One region of the Micromonospora coriariae genome, then DNA from elsewhere that is predicted to be linked to it. Evidence: riboswitches for the same ligand, from Rfam matches in the RefSeq annotation. Region 1 holds a riboswitch; the other holds the start of a gene.
The links. Region 1 has a riboswitch for thiamine pyrophosphate ahead of thiE (thiamine phosphate synthase). Riboswitches for the same ligand answer to the same signal wherever they lie in the genome.
Positions count from the first base shown of each region.

Region 1 (15,269 bases):
GCGAGCCCCGCCGCCCCTACCGACCCGGCGGCGGCCGACCCTGCCGGCGATTCCGCAGCCGCCGTCGCGCCCCGGACCGAGCGGACCACCGGCACCGAACGGCCCACCGACACCGAACGGCCCGCGACCGCGAGTGGTTCCGCCGGACCTCTGTTCGGGGCGGCGGCAACCGCAACCCCGGAGGCGGATCGGTGGACCCCGGCCGCGCCAGCCTGGCCGGTCAGCCCGGCGTGGACGGCACCTCAACAGGCCGGCACCCCGGAACCGACCGCATCGGACGCCCCGACCAGCCGGGAGGAGCCGACCGAGTGGACGCCGCGGCCCCGGCACCGGGCACCCCTGCCGGACCTGAGCAGGGCCAACACCTGGGACGCGTTCACCACCGCACGCAGCGAGGGGGCGGCAGACCCGCTGCGGAGTTCGGCGGGCGCCACCGGGCCGGCGTCGACCGACTCGCCCGCGGCCGGCGACCCGGCACCTCCCACCGGAACATCGGGTCCGACCGGCACCGCCACACCGACCCGCCCCGCCACACCCTCCGTCCAGCGCAGCGCATCGGACCGGGCGGCCAGTCGATGGCGACGGGCCGCCGGCACGCCGGCCCCGGCCGCCGAGGCTGTTCCGGCCTCCGCGGCGGGACAAGCCTCCCCGACCTCGGCCTCTCCGCTGGTGCCGGAACAGAACGGCACCGGTACCGACGGTCCGGCGAGCGCCGACGCCGCACCGGGTGCCGGCAACGACGCGGAGCAGCCATCCCGCCGGGGACGGCTCGGCAGCCTGTTCCGCCGCAACCGGACCCGCGCCGAAGAGGAGAGCCAGGCCGCACCGGATGCGACCGAGCCACTGCCGGCACAGGACGAGGAGTTCGTCGACTGGGTCTCCGGCCTGAGCAAGCCGGTGGCGGACAACGAGCCGGAGCAGGAGAACGGCCGCCGCTCGCTGCGCTCCACCGGGCGACACCACCGCGACTGACCCCGAAACCCCGCGCTGGCCACCCCTGTAGGGGTGCCCAGCGCAGGGCCGGCGGATCAGGCCAGCGGCAGGTAGACCCGGCCACCACCGGAGACGAACTCCGCCGACTTGTCCTTCATGCCGCGGGCCGCGTACTCCTTGAGCTCCTGGGTGATTTTCATGGAGCAGAACTTCGGGCCGCACATCGAGCAGAAGTGTGCCGTCTTCGCCGGCTCGGCGGGCAGCGTGGCGTCGTGGTACGAGCGCGCCGTCTCCGGGTCCAGCGACAGGTTGAACTGGTCCTCCCAGCGGAACTCGAACCGCGCCTTGGACAGCGCGTCGTCCCACGCCTGCGCGCCGGGGTGCCCCTTGGCCAGGTCCGCGGCGTGCGCCGCGATCTTGTACGCGATGACGCCCGCCTTGACGTCGTCGCGGTCCGGCAGGCCCAGGTGCTCCTTCGGGGTGACGTAGCAGAGCATCGCAGTGCCGAACATGCCGATCATCGCGGCGCCGATCGCCGAGGTGATGTGGTCGTACGCCGGCGCGATGTCGGTGGTCAGCGGGCCGAGCGTGTAGAACGGCGCCTCGTGGCACCACTCCTGCTGGAGGTCCACGTTCTCCTTGATCTTGTGCATGGGCACGTGCCCCGGCCCCTCGATCATCACCTGCACGTCGTGCTCCCAGGCCACAGTGGTCAACTCGCCGAGGGTGCGCAGCTCGGCGAACTGCGCCTCGTCGTTGGCGTCGGCGATGGAGCCGGGCCGCAGCCCGTCACCGAGGGAGAAGGTCACGTCGTAGCGGGCCAGCAGCTCGCACAGCTCGGCGAAGTTGGTGTAGAGGAAGTTCTCCTCGTGGTGCGCCAGGCACCAGGCTGCCATGATCGAACCGCCTCGGGAGACGATCCCGGTCACCCGGTCCACCGCCAGCGGCACGTACGGCAGCAGCACCCCGGCGTGCACAGTCATGTAGTCCACGCCCTGCTCGGCCTGCTCGACCATTGTGTCCCGGAACACCTCCCAGCTCAGCTTCACCGGGTCGCCGCCGACCTTCTCCAGCGCCTGGTAGATCGGCACCGTCCCGATCGGCACCGGCGAGTTGCGCACGATCGCCTCGCGGGTCTCGTGGATCCGTTTGCCGGTGGACAGGTCCATCACCGTGTCGGCACCCCAGCGGGTGGCCCAGGTCAGCTTCTCCACCTCCTCGGCGACCGACGAGCTGACCGCCGAGGTGCCGATGTTGGCGTTCACCTTGACCAGGAACGCCTTGCCGATGATCGCCGGCTCGCACTCCGGGTGGTTCACGTTGAGCGGCAGCACCGCCCGGCCGGCGGCGATCTCGGCCCGGACGAGCTGCGGGTCGACGTTCTCCCGGATCGCCACGAACTCCATCTCCGGCGTCACCACGCCGGCCCGCGCGTAGGCGAGCTGGGTCGGCCGCCGCCCGGCCATTCCGGTCAGCGGCGTACCCGCGCCCCGTGCCGGGGCGACATCACCCCGTTCGGCGATCCACGGCCCGCGCAGCGGAGGCAGCCCGACCTCCGGGTCCGAGCCCGGACCGGACGTGTCGTAGAGCCGCACCGGCGGATGGTCGCCGGTCAGCGCCACCTCGGCGAACGGCACTCGCACATCCGGCCGTGCCCCCTCGACGTACACCTTGCCTCGTGCCTGCATGACAGCCTCCCTGGTGATCAAGCGGACCAGCCGAAGTGATCCAGCGGCCCGCGGCCCGCACCCAGCTCCCAACCCCGCGCTCCGGTCAGTGCGCGAAGCACGTACTCCTTGGCGACCCCCACCGCCGCCGGCACCGGATCGCCCAGCGCGAGCCGCACGGCGATCGCCGCCGAGAACGAGCACCCGGTGCCGTGCGTGTGCCGGGTGTCCACCCGAGGTGCGCGCAACAGGGTGGTGTGGCCGCCGCCGTGCAGCACGTCGACCGCCTCGCCCCCGTCCAGGTCGCCGCCGGTGACCACGACGTACTCCGGGCCGCCGGCCGCGAGGGCCTCGGCGGCCGCGACCATCCCGGCCACGTCGTCCACCGGGCGCCCGGTGATGGCTGCGGCCTCCGCGCAGTTCGGCGTCGCCACCCTGGCGTACGGAAGGATCCGTTCGACTGCACCCACCACGCCGAGCCGGTGACCGCTGGTGGCCACCAGCACCGGGTCGACGACGAGCTGGGGCAGCCGGCCGTCCCGGGCGGCCTCGGCCACGGCGTCGGCGACAGCGGGACTGCCCAGCATCCCGGTCTTGACCGCGCAGACCGTGAAGTCGGCGAGCACGCTGTCCAACTGCTCGGTGACCGTGCGCGGGGGCAGCGGCAGGACGGCGTCGACGCCCCGGGTGTTCTGTGCGGTGATCGCCGTGAGGACGCTGGTGCCGTACGCGCCGAGCGCCGCGAAGACCTTGAGGTCGGCCTGGATGCCGGCGCCGCCGCCGGAGTCGGAGCCGGCGATGGTGAGGATGGTGTGGGGTGTCACGGCCCCTCCTTGGTTGCGGTTGGGGATCTGGCTGACTCCGCGCCGGGTTTCAGGGGCTTGGGGGTGACCGCCTCTTGGAAGGCTCTGGTCAGACTCGCTGCTGTCCGGGTGGGATCTTTTGCTCGCATGAGTGCGCCCAGTACGGCTACTCCGGCTGCTCCTGCTTGGATGCAGGCGGTCACCTGTTCTGGGGTTTCCACACCTCCCAGCGCCAGCACCGGTGTTGGGCTGACCTGGATCAGCTCGTGCAGCCCTTTGGTTCCCAGGGGTGGGCCGTAGCCGGGTTTTGTCCCGGTCGGGTGGACCGGGGAGACGGTGGCGTAGTGCTCGGTGGTCAGGCGGTTCAGCTCGGTTCCGTTGTGGCAGGAGCGGCCGACCAGGCGGTGGGTCGGGGGCGGGTAGGGGCCGGCGGCGGGCAGGTGGACGGCGTCGCCGTCGAGTGGGTCGGGGCCAGCCACGATCAGGGTTCCGGCGACGTCGGCGAGGATCGAACGCAGGTCGGCGGCGAGGGCGGCGCGCTCGGCGCGGGGCAGGTCCTTCTCCCGCAGCACCACCCAGCGCGCTCCCCCGGCGACCGCCCCCGCCACCACCTGATCGAGCGCCCCCCGCGCCACCCGCCGATCCGTCAACACCACGACGCCCGACGGCACGGCCCCGGGCGGGACGCGTTCGGGGGTCACAGGTCGGGTCTTCCCTCGTCGGGGGTGGACGGGAGGGCGTGGAAGCGGCGGGCGATCCGGCCGGCGCCGGCGGCCAGCCGGCCCGCCTCGACCGCGTACCGCATCGCGGTCGCCATCGCGACCGGGTCCGCGGCCCGGGTGACCGCGCTGGCCAGCAGCACAGCGTCGCAGCCCAGCTCCATCGCCAGGACCGCGTCGGACGCGGTGCCGATGCCGGCGTCCAGGATCACCGGCACGTCCACGCCCTGCCGGATCAGCCGGATGTGGTGCGGGTTGCCGATGCCGAGTCCCGAGCCGATCGGCGCGCCGGCCGGCATCACCGCGGCGCAGCCCACGTCGGCCAGCCGGCGGGCGAGCACCGGGTCGTCGCTGGTGTACGGCAGCACGGTGAAGCCGTCGGCGACCAGTTCCTCGGCGGCACGGAGCAGCTCGACCCCGTCGGGCAGCAGGGTCCGCTCGTCACCGATCACCTCCAGCTTGATCCAGTCGGTGTCGAACGCGTCCCTGGCCAGCCGGGCCACCTTCACGGCCTCGGTCGCGGTGTGGCAGCCGGCGGTGTTCGGCAGCAGCCTTACCCCGCACCGGTCCAGCAGCTCCAGCAGCCCACCGGCCGAGCCCGGCGCGGTGTCCACCCGGCGCAGCGCCAGAGTGACCAGCTCGGTGCCGGACGCCCGGATCGCCCGCTCCAGCACGTGCAGGTTCGCGGCGCCGCCGGTGCCGAGGATCAGCCGCGAGGTGAACGTCGCCCCGCCCAGCTCGAACGGCACGGCCGTCACCCGCCCTGCGCGGCGGTGAGCAACTCGACGCGATCACCGTCGCGCAGCGCAGTGGTCGGCCAGCCGGCCCGGGGCACCACCTCGCCGTTGACCGCGACCGCCACCCCGCGCTGCTGCGGCACGATATCGCTGACCAGATCGGCCACCGAGGCGCCACCGGGGACGCTGCGCCCGCTCCCGTTCACAGTCAACTCCACAGGTCCTCCTCCGTCGTCCGATCAGGTGCACCGACATCGGCCGCACCGGGCCCGGCCAACCGACCGGCCGCGTTGGTGGGATCCGGGCCGGCGGCGGCGAACCGGCCCGGATGAAAGGGCGTGAGCAGCGGGTCGGCCACACCGGTGGTGACCAGGTCGGCGATCAGGTCGGCGGTGATCGGGGTGAGCACGATGCCGTGCCGGTGGTGCCCGGTGGCGGCCAGCACGTCCGGCCGGGCGGGCAGCGGCCCGAGGATCGGTGCGTTGTCCGGGGTGCCCGGGCGCAGCCCGGCGACCGTCTCGACCAGGTCGTACTCGGCCAGCTCCGGGAGCAGGTCGACGCCGGCACGGAGCAGGCGCAGCACCGCACCGGCGGTGACCGTGGTGTCCGACCGCTCCTCGACCGTCGCGCCGAGCACCACCTCGCCGTCGGCGCGGGGCACCAGATAGACCTGCTCGCCGTCGGCGTACCCCCGGATCACGTGCCGGAAGCCCGGCGCCGCGCCGCCGGGCGCGCGCAGCCGGAGGATCTGGCCCTTCACCGGCCGGACGGGCAGGCCGGTGAGGGCGGCGGCGCCGCAGCCGGCGGCGACCACGGTGACCCGGGCGTCCACGTCGGAGAGAGAACGGACCGCCTGCGGCGCGAGCACCGCGCCGGCCCGCTGCGCGGCCGTGCGCAGCGCCGGCACCAGCAACCGCGGGTCGACCTGGTGGTCGGTGGACGCGAGTGCCCCGCCGCGCACCCGCGGCGCGAGCGCCGGCTCGCGGTCGCGCAGCTCGGTGGGGCGCAGCGGGGTGACCGGCAAACCTAGCCCCTGCTGGTACGCCCAGAGCCGGCGCGCCTCGGCCAGGTCGTCCGCGGTCAGCCCCACCAGCAGGGTGCCCTCGGTCCGGTAGCCCAGCTCGACGCCGCTCGCCTCGGTCAGCTCGTCCGCGAACGCCGGCCAGCGGGCGGCGGACGCCAGCAGCAACCCGGTCAGCTGCCGCTCACCGAAGTACGCCTCGGCCACCGGAGAGAGCATTCCGGCGGCCACCGCCGACGCCCCCGAACCGGGGGCCGGGTCGTGCACCACCACCCGAAGCCCCCGGGCGGCGCACCGCCAGGCGATCGCCAACCCGATCGGCCCCGCCCCCACCACCGCCACGTCCGCAAGGAAGGGCCCCTTGTTAACGGATTCTGTAGAGGAAGGGCCCCCTGTTAACACGTCAGCGCCCCGAGCAGCTCGGCGGTGGCCCGGGCCGGGTCGGCGGCGCCCGATACCGCGCCCACCACCGCCACCCCGTACGCCCCGGCGGCCCGCAGCGCCGGCACCCGGGCGGCGGTCACCCCACCGATCGCGACGACCGGTACGTCGACGGCGTCGCTGACCGCGCGTACCCCCGCCGGGCCGATCGGGTCCGGCAGCCCGGATTTGGTGCTGGTGGTGTGGCACGGCCCGACGCCCAGGTAGCTGGCCCCCGCGGCGACGGCCTCGATCGCCGTCTCCGGTGCCCGGGCGGTGGCCCCGAGCACGCCGTCGGGGCCGAGCACCCGGCGGCCGGCGGCGACCGGCAGGTCGTCGGCACCGACGTGTCCACCGGCGGCGCCCACCGCCAGCGCCACGTGCAACCGGTCGTTGACCAGGCAGGTCGACCCGTACGGCATGCAGAGCGCGAGCACCCGCCGGGCCAGGTCGTACGCCTCACGGTCGGTGGCGGAGTCCTCGACCCGGACCTGCACCACCAGGTCGGCGCGGGCCGCGGTGAGGGCGGCCCGGACCACGGTGAGTGGATCCCGTCCGGGTCGGGTGTCGGTGATCAGATGCAGTCGCCCAAGGGACGGCACGGCAACGCTCCTCCCTGCGCCGGCATTACCCGGATCAGGTTCGACGGTCGGGGGCTGTCAGCCCCCCTCTCAGCCCGGTACACCGGGCTCCCGTGGGTTACTTGCGTGTCACCGTACGACAGATCCGGCCGCCTGCCAAGGCGGGGTCGGCGGGCGACCGGGCGGGCGAGAATCACCCCGCTCCGCGAGATCCGTTGGGCGCTTCATACGGTCCTGTTCGGAATGTCGCCCACCGTTGCAGAACCGTTACCCGCCGGCATCTTGCCGGACATTGATCGAACCGAATTAATTTGTTCAGCGATTCGACAAAATGCTGGCGTGGATGCCCTGGCACGGCACCCGCACCGGCTCCATCCGGGACGGTCTTCGGCGAGCCGGCCCCCGCGATCCCTGTCCACCGCGACATAGGAGGCGGCGTGTCCCATTCTCGTCGTGCCCGCGTACCCATCACCGCGACCCTGATCTCCCTGGCCCTCGCCTCGACGACCCTCTTCGGCCTGCCGGCACAGGCGGCACCCGCCGCCGCGCAGGTCCCCGTGAGGGATGCGCAAGCCGCGGCCCCGGTCAGCCAGGTGGCGCCGAAGGCGCCAAAGGCTGAGGCCGATCCCTTCTCCGTTCTGGTGTTCTCCAAGACGGCCGGCTTCCGCCACGACTCCATTCCCACAGGTCTCGCCGCGATCCAACAACTCGGCGCGGCCAACGGATTCACCGTGGACAGTTCCGAGGACGGTGGCGCGTTCACCGACGCCAATCTGGCGAAATACCAGGCGGTGATCTGGCTCTCCACCACCGGCGACGTCCTGGACGCCGAGCAGCAGGCCGCGTTCGAGCGTTACGTGCGGGCCGGCGGCGGTTACGTGGGCATCCACGCCGCCTCCGACACCGAGTACAGCTGGGCCTGGTACGGCGACCTCGTCGGCGCGTACTTCGCCAACCACCCGGCGAACCAGCAGGCCACGGTCAAGGTGGAGGACCACGCCCACCCGTCCACCGCCGAGCTGCCGGACCGCTGGTCCCGCTTCGACGAGTGGTACAACTACCAGACCAACCCCCGGCCGGACGTGCACGTGCTGGCCAGCCTGGACGAGAAGAGCTACACCCCGGGCGCCGGCGCGATGGGCGCCGACCACCCGATCGCCTGGTGCCAGGACTTCGACGGTGGTCGTTCCTGGTACACCGGCGGCGGGCACACCAGGGAGTCGTACGCGGAGCCGGAGTTCCTCTCCCACCTGCTCGGCGGCATCCGGACCGCCGCCGGGGCGGCGGACGCCGACTGCGGCGCCTCGAAGACCGCGAGCTTCGAGAAGGTCGCCCTGGACAGCAACACCAGCAACCCGATGGAGCTGGACATCGCCCCGGACGGGCGGGTCTTCTACGTCGAGCGCGACGGTCGCGTGCAGATCGTGAAGCCGGACACCGGCAACACCGTCACCGCCCTCGACCTGGACGTCTTCACCGGCAACGAGGACGGCCTGATCGGCATCCGGCTCGACCCGGACTTCGCCACCAACAGGTGGGTGTACCTGTACTACGCCCCGAACGACGGCGTCACGCGCAACCTGCTGTCCCGGTTCACGGTGAACGGTGACGCCATCGACCCGGCGAGCGAGAAGCAGGTGCTGCGGGTCGACACCCAGCGCAACACCTGCTGCCACGCCGGCGGCAGCATGGCCTTCGACGGCGCCGGCAACCTCTACCTGGCCACCGGTGACAACACCAACCCGTTCGAGTCGAGCGCGTACTCGCCGATCGACGAGCGGCCGGGGCGCCAGGACTTCGACGCGCAGCGCACCTCCGGCAACACCAACGACCTGCGCGGCAAGGTGATCCGGATCCACCCTGAGGACGATGGGACCTACACCGTCCCGGCGGGCAACCTCTTCGCGCCGGGCACCGAGAAGACCCGACCCGAGATCTACGCGATGGGCTTCCGCAACCCGTTCCGGATCGGCACCGACCCGAAGACCAACACGCTCTACGTCGCGGACTACGGGCCGGACGCCAACGCGGACAACCCGAACCGGGGCCCGCGTGGGCTGGTCGAGTGGAACATCGTCACCCCCGGCAACTACGGCTGGCCGTACTGCACCGGGACGAACGAGGCGTACAACGACTACACCTTCCCGTCCGGCCCGAGCGGCCCGAAGTTCGACTGCGCGGCGCCGGTGAACAACTCGCCCAACAACACAGGCCTGACCAACCTCCCGCCGGTCGTCCCGGCCACCGTCGACTACGGGTACGCCGGTGACGCGCGGTACCCGGAGATCGGCGGCGGCGGTGCCCCGATGGGCGGCCCGGTCTACCGGTACGACGCCGACCTCAATTCCACCCGGAAGTGGCCGGCGTACTACGACGGCAAGGCGCTGCTCGGCGAGTGGAACCAGAACAAGATGTACACCATGCAGGTCACCGCCGACGGCAAGTCGTTGGTGGACATCAACCAGCTGCTCACCGGGATGAGCATGATCCGGCCGATGGACTTCGAGTTCGGCCCGGACGGCGCGCTCTACCTGATCGAGTGGGGCAGCGGCTTCGGCGGCAACAACGACAACTCCGGCGTATACCGGATCGACTACATCGCCGGTGAGCGGGCGCCGATCGCGGTGGCGGCGGCCACCCCGACGTCGGGGGCCGCGCCGTTGACTGTCGCCTTCTCCAGCGACGGCTCGCGCGACCCGGACGGCGGCACGCTCACCTACGCCTGGGCCTTCGGCGACGGCCAGACCTCCACCGAGGCGAACCCGACGCACACCTACGCCACGGCGGGCAGCTTCACCGCCCAGCTCACCGTCACCAACCCGGAGGGCCGTACCGCGGTGGCCAACGTGCCGGTCACCGTGGGCAACACCGCGCCGACGGTGACCATCGAGTTCCCACCCGACGGCGGGTTCTTCGACTGGGGTGACCAGGTCCGCTACACCATCAAGGTGACCGACCCGGAGGACGGGCAGATCGACTGCAACCAGGTGCGGCTGCAGGTGCTGCTCGGTCACGACGAGCACGCCCACCCGCTGGAGCAGCACACCGGCTGCACCGGCACCGTCCAGACGTCGCTCGCCTCCGGCCACGGCGCCGAGGCGAACGTCTTCGCGGTCTTCGAGGCCACCTACACCGACGAGGGCGGCGCTGGTGGCGCCGGTCCGCTGACCGGCCGGGCGATCGAGCAGTTGCAGCCCAAGCGCAAGCAGGCGGAGTACTTCACGGCCACCGGGCGGGCACCGGGGAGCACCGGCGGCGGCGACGCCGGCGTGCAGCGGGAGACCGGCGGCGACACCGCCGGCGGCGGCCAGAACATCGGGTTCATCGAGGACGGCGACTGGTGGTCGCTCTCCCCGGCGAACCTGACAAACGTCACAGACATCCGGTTCCGGGCCGCCTCGGCCGGCTCCGGAGGCCGGGTCGAGGTCCGCGCCGGCGCCGTCGACGGACCGGTGGTCGCCACGGCCACCGTGCCGGGCACCGGCGGGTGGCAGACGTACACGGACGTGACCGCGCCGGTGACCGGTGCCGCGAGCGGCACGCTGTACTTCGTTGCCGAGGACCCGAACGGCGGCGCGGGGTCGCTGTTCAACGTCAACTGGATGGACTTCCTCGGCCGCGGCGTCACCGAGAACGCGCCGCCGGTGGTCACCGCCACCGCCACCCCGGCCACCGGCACCGCGCCGGTCACCGTCGCCTTCGACGGCACGGCCACCGACGCCGAGGGAGACACCCCGCTGACGTACGCCTGGGACTTCGGTGACGGCGGCGCGGCGACCACCCTGGACGCCAGCCACACCTACACCAGCCCGGGCGCCTTCACCGCCACCCTGACGGTGACGGACAGCAAGGGCGCGAAGTCGTACGCCACCGTGCCGGTGCGGGTCGACGCGCCGAACACGTCCTGCTTCGGGGCGCGTTCGGACGACTTCGACGGCACCAGCCTCGACAAGAGCCGGTGGAGCAGCGTGGTCCGGGAGAACCAGCTCTACTCGGTCTCCGGCGGCGCGCTGCGGCTGCCCACCGCGGTGGGCGACCTCTACGGTGCCCGCAACGACGCCACAAACCTGGTGCTCCAGGCGGCTCCGACCGGCGCCTGGCAGGCGACCACCCGGGTCACCCTGCCGGTGACTGCCAACTACCAGCAGGCCGGCCTGCTGGTGTACGGCGACGACGACAACTACGCCAAGCTGGACCTGCTGTACAACGGCAGCCGGCGGGTGGAGTTCATCCGGGAGACGGCCGGCACGCCGCGCAACGAGGCCGCCGACAGCACCGCCGCACCGGCGGGCGACACCGTGCACCTGCGGATCACCAGCGACGGGACGGACCTGACAGCGGCCGTCTCGGCCGACGGGCAGACCTTCACCCCGGTCGGACGGTCGGCCGCGCTCGACGGCATCACCAACCCGCGGATCGGCCTCTTCGCGGTCAACGGCGGCACCGAGGCACCGGTGGTGGACGCCAGCTTCGACTGGTTCCAGATCACGCCGGACGCCCCGGCCGGGCCGGTCGTGCCGTCGGACGAGTTCACCGGCGACGCGCTCGACAAGTGCCGGTGGAACGCGATCCTGCGGGAGGACCCGAACGGTTACCGGGTCACCGGTGGCGCGCTGCGGGTCGACGTGCCCAACGGTGACATCTACGGCACCGACAACACCGGGCCGAAGAACTTCATCCTCCAGACCGCGCCGTCGGGCGACTGGACCCTGGAGACGAAGGTCGACGGCAGCCTGCTGAACGAGCAGTACCAGCAGGCCGGCCTGATCGTGCAGGCGGACGACGACAACTACCTCAAGTTCGACTACATCGCGGACAACCAGGCCGGCCAGCCGGTGACGCGGCGGATCGAGTTCCGCAGCGAGATCGGTGGCACGGTCCAGAACCCGCAACCGGAGGCGGCCAACCTGACAAGTGCGGTGTGGCATCTGCGGCTCGCCCGCAGCGGCGACACCTTCACCGCGTCGTACTCGGCGGACGGGACGACCTGGACCGCGTTGACCACGCTCACCAACAGCGCGGTCGGGGCCACCCCGAAGGTCGGGCTGTTCACCCTCGGCGCCAACCAGACCGCCTCGAAGACCGCCGCGTTCGACTACTTCCGGTTGAGCACCGGGACGGCCGACGAGACAGCGCCGGTCACCACGGCGGCGGTCTCCGGCACCCCGACCGACGGGTGGTACACCGGGCCGGTGACTGTCACCCTCACCGCGGCCGACGAGGCCGGCGGCAGCGAGTTGGCCGGCACGGCGTACCAGCTGGACGGGGCCACCACCTGGACGGACTACACCGCTCCGGTGGCGGTCAGCGGGGACGGCGAGCACGAACTGCGGTTCCGCTCGACCGACGAGGCGGGCAACGTGGAGTCGACGAAGACCATCGCGGTCAAGATCGACGCCACCGCGCCGGTCACCTCGGCGACGTTCGCTCCGGCGAACGACGCCGGCTGGCACGACGGGACGATCCCGGTCGTGCTGACCTCGACCGACGCCGGTTCCGGAGTCAAGACGGTCGAGTGGTCACTGGACGGCGGCGCGTGGACGCCGTACTCGACGCCTGTCGAGGTGACCGGCGACGGGCAGCACGAACTGCTGTTCCGCTCCACCGACAAGGCGGGCAACGCCGAGACGCTCAAGTCGGCGGTGCTGCGGATCGACGGCACCAAGCCGACACTGCTGGTCTCCGGGATCGCCGACGGCCAGCTCTACGGGGACAGCCAGGACGTCCGGGTGTCCTGGCAGGCCGTCGACCCCACCTCGGGCATCGCGACAGTGGTGGGCCAGTTGAACGGCCGGGCGTACGCCAGCGGCACCCTGCAGGCCATGTACGAGCTGCCGCTCGGCCTGCACGAGCTGACCGTGACAGCGACCGACAAGGCGGGCAACAAGACGACCTCGACGGTCCGGTTCTTCGTCACCACCTCGTTCCGGGACATGCAGAACCTGCTGGACCGGTTCAAGGCGACGGGGCGGCTCTCGGCCAAGGCGCACAAGCAGTTGACGGCGAAGCTCGACGCGGCCCGTAAGGCCGAGGCGGCCGGCAACGACCAGAAGGCGATCAAGCAGCTGACCGAGTTCCGGACGCTCGCCGCGAACGCCAGCCTGGTGGCCGAGGCGGAGATCCGGGACGTCCTGATCCGGGACGCCGACGCCATGATCGTCCGGCTCGGCGGCACGGCCAGCAAGGCCGGGGTACGGGCGAACGACGGCGAGCCGGTCAAGGGCGCCGGGCGGCTCGGTGGCGACGCCACCCGGTTGGCACCCGGTCGCCAGCTCTGATCCGACGAGGTCCCTCCCCGGCGCTCCGGCGTCGGGGAGGGACCTCCCTCATATCCGTGGTGCGGAGATCCTGCTCGGTCGCCGCCGCACCGGTACGCCGAACGACTGATCCACTCGGCGTCCCTGAAGTCGCGGTGTCCCGGGTGACAGGTCACCCCGACGTCAGGGAACACGAGTGGATCAGGAGCAGCCCGCCCTCCGGCTCAGAGGATGGCGCGCAGCGCGGCCAGGTCCTCGTCGGTGGGTTCCCAGGTGCCGGCGGCGGCGTTGGCGAGCACCTGCTCGGGCGTGGTGGCTCCGGCGATCACCGAGGTCACCGCCGGCTGGGCGGCCAGCCCGCCGATCGCCACCTGGAGCATGGTCAACCCCCGCTCGGCCGCGTACGCCTCGATCGCCTCGATGGTGTCCCAGTCGGCGGCGGCGAGTCGCTCCGCGTACCGGCCACCGCCGGAGAGCCGGCTGCCGGCCGGCGGCTGCGCCTCACGCTTGTACTTGCCGGTGAGCAGGCCGTTGGCGAGCGGGAAGAACGGCAGCATGCCGAGACCGAACCGCTCGCAGGCCGGGATCACCTCGGCCTCCACCGAGCGCTCCACCAGGCTGTAGTGGTTCTGCGCGCTGATGAAGCGGGCCCGGCCGTTGGACGAGGCGACCCAGTCCGCGTCGGCGATCTGCCAGCCGGCGAAGTTGGAGTTGCCCAGGTAGCGCACCTTGCCGTCACGGACCAGGTCGTCCAGGGCGGCGAGGGTCTCGTCGATCGGCGTGCCCGGGTCGGGCTCGTGCATCTGGTACAGGTCGATGTGGTCGGCGCCGAGCCGGCGCAGCGACGCCTCCACCGCGCGGGCGATGTAGCGCCGCGATCCCCGGGCGCCGAAGTCCGGCCCGTTGAGGCCGTTCATGTCCATGCCGAACTTGGTGGCCACCACGACGTCGTCCCGGCGCCCCTTGAGCGCCTGCCCGAGCAGCTCCTCGGAGCTGCCCTGCGGCTCGCCGTAGATGTCAGCGGTGTCGAACAGGGTGATACCGGCGTCCAGGGCGGCGTCCACCACAGCGCGGGTGCCGTCGAGGTCGAGCTTCCGGCCGAAGTTGTTGCAGCCGATGCCGACCACGGACACCACGAGCCCGGAGTCGCCCAGCCGGCGATAGGTCATCTCAGTCACGAGATCCACTCTATGCCCAGCGAAGGAAGGGTCCCTTGTTAACGCCTGGCGTTAACAAGGGACCCTTCCTTTCGGCTCAGGCGACGTCCCAGACCGGCTCCGGGGTCTCCACCACCTCGCTGTCGCCCCGGAAAAGCACGAACCGGTCGAAGGATCGCGTGAACCAGCGGTCGTGGGTGACCGCGATCACCGTCCCCTCGAACGCGTTCAGGCCCGCTTCGAGGGCCTCCGCGCTGGCCAGGTCGAGGTTGTCGGTGGGCTCGTCGAGCAGCAGCAGGGTCGCCCCGGACAGCTCCAGCAGCAGCACCAGGAACCGGGCCTGCTGCCCGCCGGAGAGGGTGCCGAACCGCTGGTCACCCTGCCCGGCCAGCTCGTAGCGGCTGAGCACCCCCATCGCCGCGTGCCGGTCCATGCCGGTCCGGTGCTCGTCGCCCCGCCAGAGGATCTCGACCAGCGTCTTCGACATCAGCTCGGGCCGGTCGTGGGTCTGGGAAAAGTGCCCCGGGCGCACCCGGGCACCGAGCCGAGCCTTGCCGTCATGTGTCACCGGGGCGAGCGCCCCCGCGCCGTCGACCGGCCCGTTCGCCGGGTCGGGGTCGGTGCCGCCCCGGGCCAGCAGCCGCAGGAAGTGCGACTTGCCTGTGCCGTTGGCACCGAGCACCGCCACCCGGTCGCCGTACCAGATCTCCAGGTCGAAGGGGTAGGTCAGGCCGTCCAACTCCAGCTGCTCGCACACCACCGCGCGCTTGCCGGTCCGCCCGCCGGTCAGCCGCATCCGGATGTCCTGGTCCTTCGGCGGTACGGGCGGCGGCCCGGCCTCCTCGAACTTGCGCAGCCGGGTCTGCGCGGCCTGGTACCGCGAGGCGAGCCCGTCGTTGTACGCCGCCTTCTGCTTGTACATCAGCATCAGCTCGCGGAGCTTCTGGTGCTCCTCGTCCCAGCGCCGGCGCAGC
Region 1 is NZ_LT607412.1:3,449,593-3,464,861, reverse strand. Features, by position in the region: gene GA0070607_RS33000 (hypothetical protein) at 1-972, shown strand, start outside; gene thiC (phosphomethylpyrimidine synthase ThiC) at 1,029-2,621, opposite strand; gene thiD (bifunctional hydroxymethylpyrimidine kinase/phosphomethylpyrimidine kinase) at 2,639-3,424, opposite strand; gene GA0070607_RS16280 (thiamine phosphate synthase) at 3,421-4,074, opposite strand; gene GA0070607_RS16275 (thiazole synthase) at 4,101-4,880, opposite strand; gene thiS (sulfur carrier protein ThiS) at 4,877-5,077, opposite strand; gene thiO (glycine oxidase ThiO) at 5,068-6,282, opposite strand; gene thiE (thiamine phosphate synthase) at 6,276-6,902, opposite strand; TPP riboswitch at 6,897-7,006, opposite strand; gene GA0070607_RS16255 (ThuA domain-containing protein) at 7,319-13,159, shown strand; gene GA0070607_RS16250 (aldo/keto reductase) at 13,363-14,325, opposite strand; gene GA0070607_RS16245 (ABC-F family ATP-binding cassette domain-containing protein) at 14,393-15,269, opposite strand, start outside.

Region 2 (15,269 bases), 660 kb from region 1:
GTCGGCGGTGGTCTGGTGCAGTGCCATGGCGAGCACGCTACGGCCGGTCACCGGCCCGCCGCATCGGGGTTCCTCCGCGCATCCACCCCGAGCCGACCCTGATTTCACACCCCGAGGGAGAATGGTCCGATGGCCGGGTACCGCCGACAGCTCTACCGCGACGACGCGGTGGTGCTGCGCGTGCAGAAGCTCGGCGAGTCCGACCGGATCATCACCCTGCTGACCCGCCGGCACGGCCGGCTGCGTGCGGTGGCCCGAGGGATCCGTCGCACCACAAGCAAGTTCGGTGCCCGGCTGGAGCCGTTCGGCCACGTCGATCTCCAGCTCGCCGGTGACCCGAAGGGCAACCTGGGCAGCTCGCTGCACACCGTCAGCCAGGTCGAGGGCATCGACCTGTACGGCAAGCGGTTCCTCGGGGACTATCCCCGCTACACGGCGGCCAGCGCGATCGCCGAGACCGCCGAGCGGCTGACCCCGGTGGAGCGGGAGCCGTCGCTGCGCCTGTTCCAGCTCACCGTGGGCGCGTTGAAGGCGCTGTCCCGGGGCGAGCACGCCACCACCCTGGTGCTCGACGCGTACCTGCTGCGCGGGATGGCCCTCGCGGGCTGGGCGCCGGCGTTGATCGCGTGCGCGGTCTGCGGCACGCCGGGGCGGCACAGGGCGTTCTCCGTGCCGGCCGGCGGCGCGGTCTGCCCGGATTGTCGGCCGCCCGGCGCGGCCCATCCCGCGCCGGCCACCATCGATCTGATGTCCGCGCTGACCACCGGCGACTGGGTGATCGCCGACGCCACCGAGGCCGGCGTACGCCGGGAGTGCAGTGGGCTGGTGGCGGCTCACCTGCAGTGGCACCTGGAACGCGCGCTACGCTCGCTGCCGCTGGTCGACCGGGGTCCCTCGGCGGCCGGCGCGGTCCCGCCGCCGGGCGGCGCGGGGGCCGCGACGCTCCGGCCGCACGGCGACGTGGAGGCCGGGGCGGACGGCGCGAGCAGGGAGAGAGCCGAGTGATCCGATCGATGAGGGCCGGCCGGCGTGAGCCGGTGCCGCCGACACCGCACCCGTCGGGCGCCCGGCCGCCGGCGCTGCCCGGCGAGGCGGTGCCGAAGCACGTCGCCGTGGTGATGGACGGCAACGGCCGGTGGGCCAAGGAGCGCGGGCTGCCCCGCACCAAGGGCCACGAGGCGGGGGAGCACAGCCTCTTCGACACCATCGAGGGTGCCATCGAGATGGGCATTCCGTACCTGTCGGCGTACGCGTTCTCCACCGAGAACTGGCGGCGCTCGCCGGACGAGGTCCGGTTCCTGATGGGGTTCAACCGGGATGTCATCCGCCGTCGCCGCGACCAGCTGGTTGAACTCGGTGTCCGGGTGGTCTGGTCGGGCCGGCCCGGGCGGTTGTGGAAGAGCGTCATCTCCGAGTTGCAGACCGCCGAGGAGATGTCCCGCGGCAACTCCACGCTGACCCTGCAGTTCTGCGTCAACTACGGCGGGCAGGCGGAGATCGGCGACGCCGCCGCCGCGATCGCCCGCGACGTGGCGGCCGGGCGGCTGGACCCGGCGAAGGTCACCGAGAAGACCGTGGCGAAGTACCTCTACCACCCGGAGATCCCGGAGGTGGACCTGTTCCTGCGCCCCTCCGGGGAGGAGCGCATCTCCAACTTCCTGCTGTGGCAGACCGCGTACGCCGAGCTGGTCTTTCTGGACACGCTCTGGCCGGACTTCGACCGCCGTCACCTCTGGTACGCGTGCGAGCTGTACGCCCAGCGCGACCGGCGGTTCGGCGGCGCGCTGCCCAACCCGGTCGCCCCGGTGGGCTGAGCCGAGGCTTACCGGCACGTCACGCTGGGTATCACTGAAGTCAGGAGCCACTGACGGAGGTGAACCCACATGATCCAGAAGCGCATCGCACAGTGGGCGGTGATGGCGATCGCGGTGCCGTTGGCCGCGGCCGGCGCCCGCCGACTCAGCCACACCCTGGAGGCCCGGCGTGGTCCCTCCGGGGTGAGCCGGCTGCTGACGAAGGGCGCGGACTTCATGCGCCCCCAGAAGGCCAAGCGCCGCCGGTTCTGGTAAGCCCGATCTCCAGGCGCCGCCCGCATTCGTGTGGGCGGCGCCTTTCCCTGATCCATCGCCGACCTCCGTGTCGATCAAGCGGCGCGTGGGCGGGGGCGGGGGTGTGCGGTTGTTCTTCGGTGGTGGGGGGAGGGGCGCGAGTAGGGTCCGGAGGTGGCGGCACTTGGCGGTTGGGGTGGACGTGCGGGATCTCCGGTACAAGATGATCATGGCGTTGAACGCGGCCGATCTGGGTGACCCGATCTGCGAGCAGGTGGCCGAGATCTGCGCGGAGATCGCCGAGCAGCACTGCGCCGAGTTCGGCCACACCCCCCAGCTGCGCACCGGCGAGATCGCCGAGCTGGCGACCGGGGACCCGGCCCTGACCTGGGCGCCGTCGCCCGCCGACACCGGGCAGCGTGCCTGGTGACCGCGCCCGCCCCGGCGGTCGACGTGCGCCGGGCCGAGGACCGCTTCGCCACCCGGATCTCCTGGCTGGACTCCAAGCACTCCTTCTCGTTCTCCCGGCACTACGACCCGGCCAACACCCACCACGGATTGCTGCTGGTCAACAACGACGACGTGGTCCGCCCGGGTGCCGGCTTCGAGACCCACCCGCATCAGGACATGGAGATCGTCACCTGGGTGCTGCGCGGTTCCCTCGTGCACCAGGACTCGACCGGGCACTCCGGGGTGATCTATCCGGGGCTGGCCCAGCGGATGAGCGCCGGCACCGGCATCCTGCACTCGGAGAAGAACGACGCCTGGCGGCTCAACAACCAGGAGCCGCACAGCGACCCGGTGCACTTCGTGCAGATGTGGGTGCTCCCCGACGAGGAGGGTGTCGACCCCGGCTACGAGCAGCTGGAGATCGAGGACGAGCTGCTGCGCGGCGGCCTCGTGCCGGTCGCCTCCGGAATGGAACGCTACGACGGCGCGTCCGCGATCCGGATCCGCAACCGGTACGCCACCCTGCACGCCGCCCGACTCGCCCCCGGCGACGAGGTCACCATCCCGGACGCGCCCTACGTGCACCTGTACGTGCCCGACGGCACGGTGAACCTGGAGGGCAGCGGCCCGCTCGGCACCGGTGACGCGGTCCGGCTCACGATGACCGGCGGCCGTCGGGTCACCGCCGACGAGCCGGCCGAGATCCTCGTCTGGGAGATGCACGCCACCGTCGCCTGACCCCGACCCGGCGTCCGGGAGAGGGCCGGGCGACGCGTCGTCAGGCCGGGGACTCGGTACGGTCTCCCGCCCACGTGGTGTGGAACGAGCCCTCGCGGTCGACACGCTGGTAGGTGTGCGCGCCGAAGTTGTCCCGCAGGCCCTGGATCAGCGCGGCCGGCAGGCGCTCGGCGCGCAGCGCGTCGAAGTACGCCAGCGACGACGAGAACGCCGGGGTCGGGACTCCGGCCCGGGCCGCGTCGGCCACCACCCGCCGCCAGCTCGGCACGCCGGCGCCGACCGCCTCGGCGAAGTACGGAGCCACAAGCAGCGTGGGCAGCTCGGGCTGCTCGTCGTACGCCTCGCGGATCCGGTCCAGGAAGCGGGCCCGGATGATGCAGCCACCCCGCCAGATGGTCGCCGTGCCACCGAGGTCGATGTCCCAGTCGTACTCCTGGCTGCCGGCGCGGATGTGGTCGAAGCCCTGCGCGTACGCGACGATCTTCGAGGCGAGCAGTGCCCGGCGGACGTCCTCGATGAACGCCTCCCGGTCGGCCACCTGCCACTTCTCACCGGCGTCCGGGAACGCCCGCTGGGCCGCCTCGCGCTGGTCGACGTGCCCGGAGAGGGAGCGGGCGAAGGTCGCCTCGGCGATCCCGGTGATCGGTACGCCCAGATCGAGCGCGCTCTGCACAGTCCACCGCCCGGTGCCCTTCTGCTCGGCCCGGTCCAGCACCACGTCGACGAAGGGCTGGCCGGTGGCCGCGTCGCGGTGGGCCAGCACGTCGGCGGTGATCTCGATGAGGAAGGACTCCAGCTCGCCGCCGTTCCACCCCCGGAAGATCTCCGCGATCTCCGCCGGCTCCGCGCCCAGTCCGGCGCGGAGCAGGTCGTACGCCTCGGCGATGAGCTGCATGTCGGCGTACTCGATGCCGTTGTGCACCATCTTGACGAAGTGCCCGGCGCCGTCCGGCCCGATGTGCCGGCAGCACGGCACCCCGTCCACGTGGGCGGAGATCTTCTCGAACATCGGCCCGAGCTTGGCGTACGACTCGACCGAACCACCCGGCATGATGCTCGGCCCGAGCAGCGCGCCCTCCTCGCCGCCGGAGACGCCGGTGCCCACGAAGTGCAGACCGTGGGTGCGCAGCGCCTCCTCACGGCGGCGGGTGTCGGCGAAGTGGGCGTTGCCGCAGTCCACGACGATGTCGCCCTCCTCCAGCAGGGGCACCAGCTCGTCGATCACCGCGTCGGTGGGCGCACCCGCCTTGACCATCACGATCACCGCCCGGGGCCGTTCCAGCGACGCCACGAAGTCGGCCATCGACTCGCCGGGCACGAAGGTGCCCTCGTCGCCGTGCTCCGCGATCAGGCTGCGGGTGCGCTCAGGCGAACGGTTGTGCACCGCCACGGTGAAGCCGTTGCGGGCCAGGTTGCGGGCCAGGTTGCGGCCCATCACCGCCAGCCCCGTCACGCCGATCTGCGCGGTCGCCTGCTCAGCCATCCGTGCCGCCACCTCTCACCGTCGTACTGCCGTGTTGCGACCGTATCGCGGTGCGCGGCGGAGCGGGCCGCCTCGTCGACAGCCGGTGATCGGCCGGTGGCGCTCAGCCCCGGCCAGCTGATTCTCCGCGCGGTCACCATCGCGGTGGGCGCGTCGGCAGCGGGCCGCCGATGTTGCCAGGAAAACCGGGTGCGCCGGTACCCGCCCACCCGATAGCGTGCGGGCATGCGCAACTGACGCCCCACTTCCGAGCCGGCCCGCTGCCCCGCGCCGCGGTCCGTGCGCTCCCGGGCGTCCCGCATCCCCACCCGCCGCGCGGCGGTGCCGGCCCTGCCCCACCCCGGTGAGCAGTCCCTTCCCTCTCGACCGTCGCGGCGCGACGGTCACCAGCTGAGCCGATCGAGCGCGGGAACCGCGTTGACGGTCGGCACCGAAGGAGGCCCGGATGCCTGCCAGGCGAAACCCGAAGAAGAAGTCGTCCCGTACCCCCGCACCGACGCCGCCCGGCACCGGGCCGGCGGCTGGCCGCGGCCCGCTGCCGGCTCTGCCGATCCACCCCGACCTGCCGGCCCTGACGGTCGAGTCGGCCCTGCCGGTCGGGGTGCCGCCGGCGATCGACGTGCCGGTGGTGGTCGACGTGCCGGCGGCGCTGGACGTGCCACCGGTGGCCGACGCATCGCTGGCGGCCGGCCGGCCGGCGGCGCCGAAGGCCGGACCGCCGCAGGCCGGGGCAGGCCGCTCCGCTGGCGGCAAGAGCCAGCGAGCCGGTCAACCGCGCCGCTACGCCTTCCGCCGCAGCTGACCGGCCCCGACCCGCGAGATCTCACGGTTGCCGCCTCCGCAGCGGCGGGGGCGGCAACCGCAGGATCGTGGGGGAGGGTCAGCCGAGCAGGGGGCGGAAGGTGCCGAGCAGCACGCTCACCGTCAGGGCCGCGCCGGCCAGCGCGACCGCTCCGGCGATGAGCAGTCCGTCGGCGGGGCCGAAGGGCTGACGGCGGGCCACGGTGCGGGGCGTTCCGGCGTCGAAACCGCGGGCGTCCATCGCCACGGCCAGCCGGGTGCCCCGGCGGATCGCCCCGACCAGCAGCGCGAACGCGGTCGAAGCGAACAGCCGCAGCTTCGCCGCCGGGTTACGTCCGGCATCGACGCCCCGTGCCCGACGGGCCATGCTGATCATCTGCCACTCCTGACCGAGCAGCGGTACCAGCCGGAACGCGGCCAGTGCCCCGATGGCGAACCGGGCCGGCGCCTTCGCGTTCTGGATCAGCGCGTCGGCCAGGTCGGTGGGGTCGGTGGTGGCGAACACTATGACGCCGGGCAGGGCGACCGCGAGCACCCGCAGGATCAGGCCGAGCGCGGTGAGCAGCACTCCGGTGGTCACCAGCACCGGCCCCGCGTCCAGCAGGACCCGGCCGGACCGGTCGGAGGCGAAGAGCACCAGGGTGACCAGGATGCCGACGGCGCTGACCAGCAGCGGCCACGCCCGCCGGGCCAGCACGCCGTAACGGATGCCGAACAGCGGCAGCACGGCGAGTTCGACGGCGATGGCGATCGCCGGGGCCACCGGGTCCAAAGTGGCCAGCAGGGTGAACGAGAACACCAGCGCGGCCGCCACCTTCGCCACCGGGTTACGGCGGGCCAGCGGCGCACCGGGCACGGCGACCGGCTCGATGCTGATCATCGAGCGGCCGGTCACGATCGCTCCAGGGTGACGGTTCGGTCGGCGAGCGCGGCGACGAAGTCCGGGTCGTGGGTCACGGTGACCACGCCGTGCCCGGCGTCGCGGAGGTCGGCGAAGAGGTCGACCAGCTCCCGCCAGGTCCGCCGGTCCTGACCGAATGTGGGTTCGTCGCAGATCAGCAGGCGGGGGGCGGTGGCCAGGGCGGTCGCCACGCTCAGCCGCCGGGCCTCTCCACCGGAGAGGGTGTACGGGTTGGCTGCGGCGAGCCGGGTCAGCCGCAGCCGGTCCAGCAGCCCCGCCACGGTCTCCGTGACGGCCGCCTCGGGCTGGCCGGTCCGACGCGGGCCGAGCGCCAGCTCGTCGAAGACGGTGCTGGTGACGAACTGGTGCTCCGGATCCTGGAAGACCGACCCGATCCGCCGGGCCAACGCGGGCGCCCGCCACCGGTGCGGCGCGGTGCGGTGGTCCGGCCCGGCCAGCTCGGCGGACGCGGTGACCCGGCCGGCGCCCGGCCGGAGCAGCCCACCGAGCAGCAGCGCGAGAGTCGACTTGCCGGCCCCGTTCGGCCCGCGCACGGCGAGCGCCTCCCCGGCGCGTACCACCAGGTCGGTGGGGGCCAGCCGGGGCGGCAGGCCGAGCCGGTCGGCGGTGAGCAGCAGCTCGCCGGGGGCTGCGGGCCCCCGCCGGGTGGCGACGGGATGACCCGGCACCCAGACGCCCTCCGCGGCGAGGGCGGCGCCGTGCGCCGCGAAGACCGCCTCCGGCGGGCCGTCCGCGCGGACCCCGCCGCCGGGCTCCAGGACGACCACCCGGTCGACCAGCGGGAGCGCCTCGGCGACCCGGTGCTCGACCAGGATCAGCGTGGTGTCGGCGTCCAGCGCGCCGGCCACCGCCCGCCGGACGAGGTCGGCCCCGGCCGGGTCGAGGTTGGCTGTCGGCTCGTCGAGCAGCAGCAGGCCGGGGCGCAGGGCCAGCGCACCGGCGAGGGCGAGGCGTTGCTGCTCGCCGCCGGAGAGCGCGGCGGTGGGCCGGTCCCGGTCGTACGGGAAGCCGACCCGGCGCAGCGCCTCGTCCACCCGGGGCCAGATCTCGCCCGCCGGCACCCCCCGGTTCTCCAGCCCGAAGGCGACGTCGTCGCCACTGCGGGCCATCACCAGCTGGGTCTCCGGGTCCTGAAAGACGATGCCGACCCGTTCCCGGCCCTTGCGCGGGTCGAGCCCGTCGATCTCGACGGTGCCCTCCTGCTCGCCGGAGTCCTCGGGCAGCAGCCCGGCCAGCGCGCTGAGCAGCGTGCTCTTGCCGGCCCCCGACGGACCGAGCAACAACACCCGCTCCCCGGCCTCGACCCGCAGGTCCACGCCGCGCACGGCCCACGCCCGGCGCCCGGCGTGCCGCCACCCGAACCCCCGCAGCTGAACCCCGCTCACCACACCCCCCAGCCCCGCCGCCGGCTCCACCCTGCCCCGTCGATCATGAGGTTGGCGGCACTTCCGGAGATCCACCCGAGGGCCAACCTCATGATCGACACGGGTGGGGTCAGATGGCGGCGCGGTCGCGGGCGACCGGGAAGCGGTCCAGGACGCCGGTGTTGGCCAGGGCGCGGGTCAGGACCCAACCGCCGACGCCGGCGATCACGGTGGCGCTGACGATGGTGAGCAGCGCGTACGGAACGCGGTAGTCGGCCAGGTCGTACTCGGCGTTCCAGACGAAGAAGTCGAACAGCGCGGCGCTGAGTCCGGTCAGCGCACCGGCCACCACCGCGGACGGCAGCCGGAACGAGCGGTACCGGAAGGCCGCGAAGGCCAGCTCGGCGCCGAGGCCCTGCACGATGCCCTGCGGGATCACCGTGCCGGCCCACTGGCTGCCCAGCAGCGCGGAGAGTACCGCGGCGACCGTCTCGCAGTAGAGCGCGGCGCCGGGCTTGCGAATGACCAGGCCGCCGACCACGGCCGGCATCAGCCAGACGCCGTAGATCAGGGTCTGCGCCGGCGGGAAGAAGGCGAACGCGCCCTCGGTGGCGCTCCACACCAGGCCCCAGGCCCAGAAGATGACGCCGAAGGCGACCGCGATCACCGAGGCGACCACGATGTCGATGGTGCGCCAGCGGTTGGTGTCGCTGTGGTTCATGTGAATGCTCCCAGTCCTGACTGCGAACCAGGAGAAGACGCACGCCGCGCGCCCGGTGGCACCGGACGGCGGCGCGGCTGGAGGTCGACCGAACTCCCTGCGCTGGCATTACCCAGATCAGGTTCGAGGGTCTGCGGGCGTGCCCGCACTCTCAGCGCTGTGCGCTCCCCTGTCGGATGTGAAGTTGTCTCGCTGACGCTAGCACCGACCAGGGGTACCGGCCCAGCAGGGCGTCCGCCCGACGCAGCGTCCGGTTCAGGAGACTTGGGCTGGGTAGGCTGACGATCATGCGGGTTGACGCACGGGGTTTCACGTTCGACGTACGCGCCGGTGGCCCACCGGACGGCGCGCCCGTCCTGCTGCTGCACGGCTTCCCCCAGCACTCCGGCGAGTGGGACGAGGTCGCCACCGCGCTGCACGCCGCCGGGTTGCGCACGTACGCGCTGGACCAGCGGGGCTACTCGCCGGGCGCCCGGCCGGCGGCTGTCCCCGACTACCGGATCCCCGAACTGGTCACCGACGCGGTGGCGGTGCTGGACGCGCTCGGGCTGGACGCCGTCCACCTGGTCGGCCACGACTGGGGAGCGATCGTGGCCTGGGCGCTGGCCGCCCGGCACCCCGAGCGGGTCCGTACGCTGACCGCGGTGTCCGTGCCACATCCGGCGGCCATGGCGCACGCGCTCGCCACCGACGGCCAGCAGAAGGCGCGCTCGTCGTACATCGCGCTGTTCCGCAAGCCGGGCAAGGCGGAGAAGGTGCTGCTGGCGTGGAACGCCACCGCACTGCGCAAGCTGCTCACCGGGGTGGGCGACGCGTCCCGCGTGGACCACTACGCCGACCCGATGCGCGAGCCGGGCGCGCTCACCGCGGCGCTGAACTGGTATCGGGCGATGTCCCGCGCAGACCTGGCCGGCGTCGGCCCGGTCGCGGTTCCCACCACGTACGTGTGGAGCGACCGGGACATCGCCATCGGCCGGACCGCCGCCGAGGCGTGCGCCGCCAACGTCACCGGGGACTACCGCTTCGTCCAACTACCCGGCGTGAGCCACTGGATCCCGGACGCCGCGCCCGGTCCGCTGGCCGAGGCGATCCTGGCCAGAACCAGCGGAACGGCCTGAGCCATGTCGGCCGAGAAGAACACCATGACGATGGACAGCGGCGGGCCGGGCACCCGACGCTCGATCGCCGCGCAACTGCGCATGCTGGGCGTACGCCCCGGCGGGACGCTGCTGGTGCACGCCGGGCTGCGTCAGCTGGGTTTCGTCTGCGGCGGGCCGCAGGCGCTGGTGCTCGCCCTGCGCGACGCGCTCGGCCCGGACGGCACGATCGTGGTGCCCACCCACACCCCGGACAACAGCGACCCCGCGCAGTGGCGCGACCCGCCGGTGCCGGTGGACTGGTGGCCGCTGATCCGCGCCGAGATGCCCGGATTCGATCCGGCGGTCACCCCGAGCCGCTTCATGGGCGTGTTGGCCGAGACGGTCCGCTGCTGGCCCGGAGCGCTGCGCAGCTCGCATCCCCACGTGTCGTTCGCCGCCCTCGGTCCGGCCGCCGAACAGGTGGTGGCCGGGCACACCCGGGCCGACATGCTCGGCGAGGGCTCCCCGCTGGCCCGGCTCTACGACCTCGACGCCCACGTGCTGCTGCTCGGTGTGGACCACGGGGTGAACACCTCGCTGCACCTGGCCGAGTACCGGCTTCCGGCACCACCCCGCGAGCAGTTGGGCGCCGCGATACGCACCGCTGACGGTGGCCGCGAATGGGTGTGGTGGCAGGACGTACGGCTCGACGAGACCGACTTCGACGCGTTGGGCCGGGACCTGGAGGCGACCGGGGCGGTCCGTACCGCACGGGTCGGCACCGGGACCGGGAGGTTGATGCGTCAGCGGGCGGCGGTCGACTTCGCAGTGGGATGGTTCGCCCGCAACCGGACAACGGAGGACGCATGACGGTGAGTGCCGAGGACTACCTGGCCGTGGTGACCGAGACGATCGGCCGGGTGGCCGAGAGCCAGCGGGCGGCGGTGGGGCGGGCCGCCGACCTGATCGCCGACGCGGTGCGTGCCGACGGTGTGGTGCACGCCTTCGGCACCGGGCACTCCGAGGCCCTGGCGATGGAGATCGCTGGCCGGGCGGGCGGTCTGGTGCCGACCAACCGGATCGCGCTGCGTGACCTGGTGCTGCTCGGCGGCGAACCGGCCGACCGGCTCGGCCCGCTGCTGGAGCGGGACCCGGCGGTGGCGCACCGGCTGTACGAGCTGGCCCCGGTGCGGCCCAGCGACGTCTTCGTGCTCGCGTCGAACTCCGGGGTCAACGGCGCGATGGTGGAGTTCGCCACGCTCGTCAAACAGCACGGCCATGGGCTGGTGGCGATCACCTCCGCACAGCACTCCGGCCGGATGACCTCCCGCCACCCGTCCGGGCGCAAGCTGGCGGACCTCGCCGACGTGGTGCTCGACAACGGCGCACCGTACGGCGACGCGACGTTGCCGCTGCCCGACGGTGGCACGGTGGGCGCGGTCTCCTCGATCACGGCGGCGCTGCTGGCCCAGCAGGTCACCGTGGAGGTGGTGGCCAGGTTGCTGGCCGCGGGGGAGCGGCCCCCGGTCTACCTGTCGGCGAACATCCCGGACGGCGACGCCCACAACGCGGCGCTGGAGGCCCGGTACGCGGGCCGCATCCGGCGCGGCGCCTGAGGCTCGTCCGGGCGGTGCCGGTGTCCCGGTGACGGGCCGGGAGGGCTCGTGAACCCGTTTCGCACCCGACCGGGTGGGGCACTTGCCTTGCCGGCGGCAGCCCGTACCGCTGGCAGTACCGTCTCACCGGAGGTAGCGCGTGTCCAAGGAGACCGAGAAGCAGCGTTGGCAGCGCAACTTCGCCGACCTGTTGCAGGAGCTGCGGGTCGCCCAGACCGGCGTGCAGATCCTTTTCGCCTTCCTGCTCACCCTGCCGTTCAGCAACGGGTTCACCCGCACCAACGAGTTCCAGCGGGACGTCTACATCGTCGCGTTGCTCGCCGCGGCCGCCGCCACCGCGCTGATCATCTCGCCGGTGGCGTTCCACCGGGCGCTGTTCCGGCAGGGGCGCAAGCCGGAGCTGGTCCGGTTCGCGCACCGGATGGCCACCGGCGGGCTCGCCTTCATGCTGATCTCCATGGTCAGCGCGGTGCTGCTGATCACCGACTTCGTGCTGGACCGGCCGATCGCGTTCGTGCTCAGCGCGCTGGCCGGGCTCTGGTTCCTCACCTTCTGGCTGATCCTGCCGTTCTCCCGACGCAGTTGGGGCGACGACGACATCGACGACGACGATGACGACCCACGCACCCTCGCCAACTGAGACCGGCGACCGGGTATCGAACTCGATCTTCACGGACCGCTACCCCTGAGTAACACCCGGGGGTAGCGTGACGGTAGTCGCGCACGTCGACGCAGCCGCACCGAGGTTCGAGGGGGCAGCCGTGACCACGACGCAGAACGGCCGACCGGCAGCGGACGGCCCCGATCCCGGCACCGCTCCGAGCACCGCCGGCGCCGCGGCGCCGTTGCCGACGGAGGCGGGGCAGGTCTCCGAGAAGGAGGCGCGGCAGGTCGCCGAGGCGGCTCGCGAGTCCGCGTGGGACCGGCCCAGCTTCGGCAAGGAGCTGTTCCTCGGCCGGTTCCGGCTCGACCTGATCGACCCGTGGCCCCGGTCCGACCCGGACGACGTGGCCCGCGCCGACGAGTTCCTCGGCCGGTTCCGCGCCTTCCTGACCTCCGAAGTGGACGGCGCGGCCATCGAGCGCGACGCGTCCATCCCGGACGCGGTGTTCCACGGGCTGGCCGACCTCGGCGCGTTCGGCATGAAGATCGACCGCAAGTACGGCGGTCTCGGGCTGAGCAACTTGCACTACTGCCGGGCGCTGATGCTGGCCGGCTCGATCAGCCCGGCGATCGGCGCGCTGCTCTCGGCGCACCAGTCGATCGGGGTGCCGCAGCCGTTGAAGATGTTCGGCACCGCCGAGCAGAAGCAGCGCTTCCTGCCCCGGCTCGCCGCCGGCGAGGTGTCCGCGTTCCTGCTCACCGAACCGGACGTCGGCTCCGACCCGGCCCGGCTGGCCACCACCGCCGAGCCGACCGAGGACGGCACCGGCTACCGGCTCAACGGCGTGAAGCTCTGGGCCACCAACGGCATCGTCGCCACCCTGCTGGTGGTGATGGCCCGGGTGCCGGCCACCGAGGGGCGGCGCGGCGGGATCACCGCGTTCGTGGTGGACGGCGACAGCGCGGGCATCACAGTGGAGCGGCGCAACGAGTTCGTCGGCCTGCGCGGCCTGGAGAACAGCCTGACCCGGTTCCACGACGTGTTCGTGCCCGCCGAGAACGTGATCGGCGGCGAGGGCAAGGGTCTGAAGATCGCCCTGACCACGCTGAACACCGGCCGGCTGTCGCTGCCGGCGATGTGCGTGGGCGCCGGCAAGTGGGCGCTCAACGTGGCCCGGGAGTGGGCCGCCGACCGGGTCCAGTGGGGCCGGCCGGTCGGCGAGCACGAGGCCGTTTCCCAGAAGCTCGCCTTCATCGCCGCCACCACGTACGGCATGGAGACCATGCTCGATCTCTGCTGCCTGCTCGCCGACGACGACCGCAACGACATCCGGATCGAGGCCGCGCTCGTCAAGCTGTACGCCAGCGAGATGGCCTGGAAGATCGCGGACGAGCTGATCCAGATCCGGGGCGGCCGGGGGTACGAGACGGCCGACTCGCTGGCCGCCCGCGGCGAACGCCCGGCCGCGGTCGAGCAGATGCTGCGCGACCTGCGGATCAACCGGATCTTCGAGGGCTCCACCGAGATCATGCACCTGCTGATCGCCCGGGAGGCGGTCGACGCCCACCTGTCGGTGGCCGGCGACATCATCGACCCGGAGGCGGGGTGGGGCCGTAAGGCCCGTGCCGGCGCCCGAGCCGGGGCCTTCTACGCGAAGTGGCTGCCCACCCTGGCCGTCGGCCGGGGGCAGAGCCCGTCGGCGTACGCCGAGTTCGGGCCGCTGGCCGCGCACCTGCGTCAGGTGGAGCGCTCGTCGCGCAAGCTGGCCCGGTCGACGTTCTACGCGATGTCCCGCTGGCAGGGAAAGATGGAGCGCAAGCAGGCGTTCCTCGGCCGGGTGGTGGACATCGGCGCGGAGCTGTTCGCGATGTCCGCGGTCTGCGTCCGGGCGTCCGCCGAGCGGGACAGCCGGCCGGAGAACGTCGAACTGGCCGACCTGTTCTGCCGGCAGGCCCGGGTCCGGGTGGACGCCCTGTTCGCCGCCCTGTGGGACAACACCGATTCGGTCGACACCGCCGCCGCGAAGCGCATCCTCAACGGCCGCTATGCGGCCCTGGAGGAGGGCGTCATCACCCCGTCCGACGAGCTGCCCTGGGTGGCCCGCTGGGCGCCCGGTCCGTCCGCCGCCGCCGACGTCCGCCGCCGTATCCCGCCGAAGTCGTGACGGGTGCCGCCCGGCGCGTCGCCGTGCCGGGCGGTCAGCGGGCGACCGCCCAGGCCAGCACCGCCGCCAGGATCAGGCCGTTGAGCACCGCGAGACCCAGGTACGCCGCAGACGGGATCTTCCGGCCCCGTCGGACGAAGGAGAGCAGGACCGCGGCGTAGCCGAGCAGCAGGACGGCGATGACGACCAGGAAGTAGAACACGCCGACGACCTTAGCGGGCCGCTCAGCGGCTCCTGGCGCGCAGGCCGAGCTGCCGCAACTCCAGCGCGGCCAGGGCGTCGACGGTGTCGTCGTCGCCGCGCCGCCACGCCTCGGCCACATCGGGCGCGATCCGGGTCAGCCGGCCCAGCGGCTGGGTGGCCAGCGCGCGCAGGGCGAGCAGGTCCCGGCCGGCCGGCCCCGCCGCCAGCTTCGCGGCCGAGGAGGCCCGGCGCATCCAGCGGACCCGCAGGGGCAGCCACCCGAACAGCACCAGACCGAGCGGGAAGATCAGCACTGCGATGGCGAGGGCGAGGGCGAGCTGGTCGACCAGCTGCTGCTGGTCACGGCCGGCGTCGGCGAGCGACCGGGCGGCGTCGGCGGCCCGCTGGAAGGGCGCGGTCAGCTCGTCGCCGACCAGCGGCACCCGGCCAACCTTGCTGCCGGCGTCGCCCAGGTTGTCGGCGAGCCCGCTGCCGGCGCCCTCCAGCTTCTGCCCCGGTACGGCGAGCTTCTGCACCAGGTCGTGCAGCCAGAGCGCGCCGCGGATCGCGACGTACACCCAGGCGACGACGAGCAGGTCGGTGAGCAACTGACGGGCGGCGGTCGGAAAGCGATCGGCGTAGATCTTCACGCCGGACAGCGTGCCACGAACCGCCGGACACGGCACTGGTCGAATCAGCCGGCGGGACGGCCAACCCGCATGCGGTCCACCCGTCGAATCGCCGTCGTCGCGCTCGTCGCCGGCAGCATTCCTCAGAGCAAAGGGCCTGGAGGGTGGCCGGGGCGTTGGTCAGTGGGCGCAGGCCGGGCAGGTGCCGAAGATCTCCAGGGTGTGGCTGACATCGGCGTAGCCGTGCTGGGCGGCGACCCGATCAGCCCAGCTCTCCACTGCCGGGCCGGCCACCTCGACCGTGTTGCCGCAGGCCCGGCACACCAGGTGGTGGTGGTGCCCCTCGCTGCACCGGCGGTAGAGGTGCTCGCCGCCCGGCGGGCGCATCACGTCGATCTCGCCCGCGTCGGCCAGCCCCTGCAGCGTGCGGTAGACAGTGGTCAGGCCGACCCGCTCGCCGCGTTGCC
Region 2 is NZ_LT607412.1:4,105,834-4,121,102, forward strand. Features, by position in the region: gene GA0070607_RS19280 (DUF4097 family beta strand repeat-containing protein) at 1-27, opposite strand, end outside; gene recO (DNA repair protein RecO) at 130-1,005, shown strand; gene GA0070607_RS19290 (isoprenyl transferase) at 1,014-1,814, shown strand; gene GA0070607_RS19295 (hypothetical protein) at 1,884-2,069, shown strand; gene GA0070607_RS19300 (thioredoxin reductase) at 2,233-2,478, shown strand; gene GA0070607_RS19305 (pirin family protein) at 2,475-3,236, shown strand; gene gndA (NADP-dependent phosphogluconate dehydrogenase) at 3,277-4,719, opposite strand; gene GA0070607_RS19315 (hypothetical protein) at 5,165-5,521, shown strand; gene GA0070607_RS19320 (energy-coupling factor transporter transmembrane component T family protein) at 5,600-6,400, opposite strand; gene GA0070607_RS19325 (ABC transporter ATP-binding protein) at 6,412-7,827, opposite strand; gene GA0070607_RS19330 (ECF transporter S component) at 7,937-8,527, opposite strand; TPP riboswitch at 8,604-8,708, opposite strand; gene GA0070607_RS19335 (alpha/beta fold hydrolase) at 8,815-9,645, shown strand; gene GA0070607_RS19340 (aminoglycoside N(3)-acetyltransferase) at 9,670-10,476, shown strand; gene GA0070607_RS19345 (sugar isomerase domain-containing protein) at 10,473-11,222, shown strand; gene GA0070607_RS19350 (DUF6328 family protein) at 11,362-11,862, shown strand; gene GA0070607_RS19355 (acyl-CoA dehydrogenase family protein) at 11,984-13,990, shown strand; gene GA0070607_RS32790 (hypothetical protein) at 14,025-14,192, opposite strand; gene GA0070607_RS19360 (hypothetical protein) at 14,215-14,823, opposite strand; gene GA0070607_RS19365 (Fur family transcriptional regulator) at 14,983-15,269, opposite strand, start outside.
Region 2: linked by a shared signal. The riboswitch ahead of GA0070607_RS19330 (ECF transporter S component) and the one ahead of thiE (thiamine phosphate synthase) in region 1 are both predicted to bind thiamine pyrophosphate.